Regions from separate parts of the Variovorax sp. J22R115 genome, predicted to be linked through region 1. Evidence: riboswitches for the same ligand, from Rfam matches in the RefSeq annotation. Region 1 holds a riboswitch; the other holds the start of a gene.

Region 1 (2,195 bases):
TAGACGCCCACCATCCCGGCGTTGACGATGCCCATGTCCATGCCGGCCTTGATCGCGTGGTATAGGAACACGGTGTGGATCGCCTCGCGCACCGGGTCGTTGCCGCGGAAGCTGAAGCTCACGTTCGAGACGCCACCCGACACCTTCGCGCCCGGCAGGTTCTCCTTGATCCAGCGCGTGGCGTTGATGAAGTCGACCGCGTAGTTGTTGTGCTCCTCGATGCCGGTGGCGATCGCGAAGATGTTCGGATCGAAGATGATGTCCTCGGGCGGAAAGTCGATCTCGTCGACCAGGATGCGATAGGCCCGTTCGCAGATCTCGATCTTGCGTTCGTAGGTGTCGGCCTGGCCCTTTTCGTCGAAGGCCATGACGACCGCCGCCGCGCCGTAGCGGCGCAGCAGCCGGGCATGGTGGCGGAACTGGTCCTCGCCTTCCTTCATGCTGATCGAGTTGACGATGCCCTTGCCCTGGATGCAGCGCAGGCCGGCCTCGATCACTTCCCACTTGGAGCTGTCGACCATGATCGGCACGCGCGCGATGTCGGGCTCGCTCGCTATCAGGTTCAGGAAGCGCACCATCGCGGCCTTGCTGTCGAGCATGGCCTCGTCCATGTTGATGTCGATGACCTGCGCGCCGTTCTCGACCTGCTGGCGCGCGACCGCGAGCGCTTCCTCGAACTGCCCGTTGAGGATCATCCGCGCGAAGGCCTTGGAGCCGGTGACGTTGGTGCGCTCGCCGATGTTGACGAACAGGGCGCCCTCGCCGATCCGCACCGGCTCGAGGCCGGACAGCTTCATCGGGGGAACGAGGACTGGAGAGGAATCGGAGGACATGGGCTCACCTGCGGAATGTCGGATCAGGCGAGCGTCGTTGCAATCCAATGGCTGGAAGCCCAAGCCTGACGCGGCCGTCTCGGGTGAGAACGGCGGCGCTGCAACGCTCCTTGGGAGCCGCGGATTTTACGCCGGCTGCGCCGCGCCCGTGGCCGATGGAGGCAGGCCGAACAGCATGTCGAAAGCCCAGTTGAAGACGAAGGTGTAGATCAGGAAGAACACGACCAGCCCCAGATCCATCACGAGCGCTTCCCACAGGCTCACGTCCAGCCACCAGGCGAAGACCGGCACGAGGAAGGCGACGAGGCCGCCCTCGAAGCCGATGGCATGGGCGATCCGGCGCTTCACGCTGCGGCCACGCACCGGCTGACGGGATTCCCAGCGCTCGAACAGGGCGTTGAAGCTCAGGTTCCAGAGCACCGCGATGACAGATGCGATGACGGCCAGCACACCCGAGTGACCGAGCCCTTGGCCCGACATCACCGCCAGGCCTGCGCTTGCCGCGACGATGGCGATGCCTTCGTAGAGCGTGATGTAGACGACGCGGCGCTTGAGCCCTTGCATGAAATCAATCCCGGAGAGGTTGCTGAGGGCCGTACTTTATGTTTGTCATGCTGATATATAAAGTCATCTTCTATCAATTCAATTGACAGGTTGGTGCCGCCATGAGCCTTTCCAGCGACAACGTGGAGGTTTTGCTTGCCGTGATCGACCATGGCTCTTTTTCAGCGGCCGCACGCGCCTTGGGCCGGGTGCCCTCGGCCGTGAGCATGGCGATCGCCAACCTCGAGGCCGAACTCGCCTTGCAACTCTTCGACCGCAGCGGTCGCGAGCCACAGCCGACAGCCGCTGCGCGCTCGCTGGAACCGCAGGCGCGCTTACTAGCGGCGCAGCTCAAGCAGCTTCAGGTGCAGGCGCTCGCGCTCACCCAAGGACTGGAAAACCGGCTCACCCTCGCCATTGCGCCCGAGCTTCTCGCAGCGCCCTGGAGCGGTCCGCTGGCCGCGCTGGCGCAGGAATACCCGTTGTTGGAGGTGGAAGTACTCGCCGCGCCGCAGGCCGATGCGCTGACGCTGCTGCACAGCGGGCGGGCCCAACTGGCGCTGGTGTTCGAACGGCCCAGCCTCGACGGACGCGAAGGCTTTCAGGAAGTAGCGAGCGACACCATGGTGGCCGTGATGGCGCCCGACCATCCCGTGCTGGCCGCGGCAGGCGGCCGCCTGCGCGAAGAGCACCTCACGACCACGCGGCAGATCGTGGTCGCGGGGCGCGATCTCGCGACCAGCGATCCGCGTTTCGTCTTCGCGCGGCACGTCTGGCGCACCGACAACGCGCTCGCCGCGCTGAGCCTGATCACCGCCG
Region 2 (2,195 bases), on a different contig from region 1:
GTCGGCCTTATCGGCGGCGTATTCCATCGTGACGACCTTGTAGCCTTCCATCGCGGCCTGCAGGGCGTTGATGGGGTCGATCTCGGTGACCCACACCTGGGCGCTCAGCGCGCGCAGCGCCTGGGCCGAACCCTTGCCCACGTCGCCGTAGCCGGCCACGCAGGCGACCTTGCCGGCGATCATCACGTCGGTGGCGCGCTTGATGCCGTCGACCAGCGATTCGCGGCAGCCGTAGAGGTTGTCGAACTTGCTCTTGGTGACCGAATCGTTCACGTTGATGGCGCGGAACAGCAGCGTACCCTTGGCGCTCATCTCGTTCAGGCGGTGAACTCCGGTGGTGGTCTCTTCGGTCACGCCGATGATCTCGGCCGACTTGCGGGTGTACCAGGTCGCGTCGACGGCCAGCTTGGCCTTGATCGCGGCGTAGAGGATGCGCTCTTCATCGCTGGTCGGGTTGGCGAGCACGCTCTGGTCCTTCTCGGCACGCTGGCCCAGGTGCATCAGGAGCGTGGCGTCGCCGCCGTCGTCCAGGATCATGTTCGGGCCTTCGCCGGCCGAGCCCTTCGCGCCGAAATCGAAGATGCGATGGGTGTAGTCCCAGTAGTCTTCCAGCGACTCGCCCTTGATCGCGAACACCGGCGTGCCGGCGGCAGCGATGGCGGCTGCGGCATGGTCCTGCGTCGAGAAGATGTTGCACGAGGCCCAGCGCACGGTGGCGCCCAGCGCTTGCAGGGTTTCGATCAGCACGGCGGTCTGGATCGTCATGTGCAGCGAGCCGGTGATGCGCGCGCCCTTGAGCGGCTGGCTCTTGGCGAATTCCTCGCGGATCGCCATCAGGCCGGGCATTTCGGTTTCGGCGATACGGATTTCCTTGCGGCCCCAGGCGGCGAGGGTCAGGTCGGCGATGGCCTGGTCGGCGGTGGAAACGGGGGATTTGAGAACAGCGCTCATGTTGGCTCCAAAGCAAGTTTGAAAGATGCCACTGCGTTCGGGGAAAGGACTCACCGCGAGAACAGCGGGTGAGCGTGGTTGCGATGGTGGTCCGAGCCTCACGCCTGTCGGCGCTGCAACGCTCCTCGGAACGGGGGATTTTAGCGCGTGCGGGCGGAGCCGTCGCAGCAGCATTGTTTCGATCGGCCTAGACTGCAACGCCCACCCCAGACCCACCCACCACGGCGTTACAACATGTTCAAAGCCAGAGTCCTTGCCACATCGTTCGTGATCGCGTCGGCGGTACTGCCGATGGCGGTCCCGGCGCAGACCCCGGCCGCTCCGGCCGCCGCCCAGAACGTGCGTGTGCGCGGTGTCATCGTGCACGTCGATGCGAAATCGCTGACCGTCAAGGACCGCAGCGGGGAAGTCGTGACCATGGTGCGCCCCGCCGACATGCGCGTCATCGAGGTGCTCCCGGTGACTGCGGCGGCCATCAAGCCCAACAGCTTCGTCGGCGCAGGCTCGATGCCGCAGCCCGACGGCACGCAGCGCGCGGTCGAAGTCCTGGTGTTTCCCGAATCCATGCGAGGCACCGGCGAAGGTTTTCGACCCTGGGACTACATGCCCAACGGCACGATGACCAACGCCACCGTCTCCAAACTGTCGGCGGCGCCGGCCGCGGTGCCGGGCGGCCAGAAGCTGGTGCTGAAGTACAAGGACGGCGAAAAGACCGTGATCGTTCCGCGCGGCACGCCGATCGTCACTTTCAAGCCCGGCAAGGACGACCAGTCGGCGCTGGTGGTCCCGGGCGCGAAGGTCGTCGTTACCGCGCAGATGAAAGACGGCCAGCCCACCGCTTCGAGCCTCCTGGTGGGCCGCAACGGATTCACCCCGCCCATGTGAGCACGAGGGTCGCCCTGGACGACCCAGGAGGGGCCAAAACGGTAAAATCGTGGGCTTTGCCTCCAGCAGCCCGCGCCCGTGAGCGCGCACCGCGTTCACCCCCATGACATTCGCCTCCGAAACCCGCCGCCGCCGCACCTTCGCGATCATTTCCCACCCTGACGCCGGTAAAACCACGCTGACGGAAAAACTGCTGCTGTTCTCAGGTGCGATCCAGATCGCCGGTTCGGTCAAGGCGCGCAAGGCCTCTCGCCATGCGACTTCCGACTGGATGGAAATCGAAAAGCAGCGCGGCATCTCGGTCGCCTCGTCGGTGATGCAGATGGCCTACCGCGACCACGTCATCAACCTGCTCGACA

What was found. A riboswitch is a leader RNA that binds a small molecule or an ion and turns the genes downstream of it on or off. The one in region 1 is predicted to bind S-adenosylhomocysteine.
Region 2: another riboswitch for S-adenosylhomocysteine. It lies ahead of ahcY (adenosylhomocysteinase); the one in region 1 lies ahead of metH (methionine synthase).

Annotation. Positions count from the first base shown of each region.
Region 1 is NZ_JASZYM010000021.1:29,288-31,482, forward strand. It holds gene metH (methionine synthase) at 1-833, opposite strand, end outside; S-adenosyl-L-homocysteine riboswitch at 856-951, opposite strand; gene QTI04_RS29115 (PACE efflux transporter) at 960-1,397, opposite strand; gene QTI04_RS29120 (LysR family transcriptional regulator) at 1,499-2,195, shown strand, end outside.
Region 2 is NZ_JASZYM010000004.1:226,669-228,863, reverse strand. It holds gene ahcY (adenosylhomocysteinase) at 1-951, opposite strand, end outside; S-adenosyl-L-homocysteine riboswitch at 1,015-1,084, opposite strand; gene QTI04_RS08675 (hypothetical protein) at 1,186-1,836, shown strand; gene QTI04_RS08670 (peptide chain release factor 3) at 1,940-2,195, shown strand, end outside.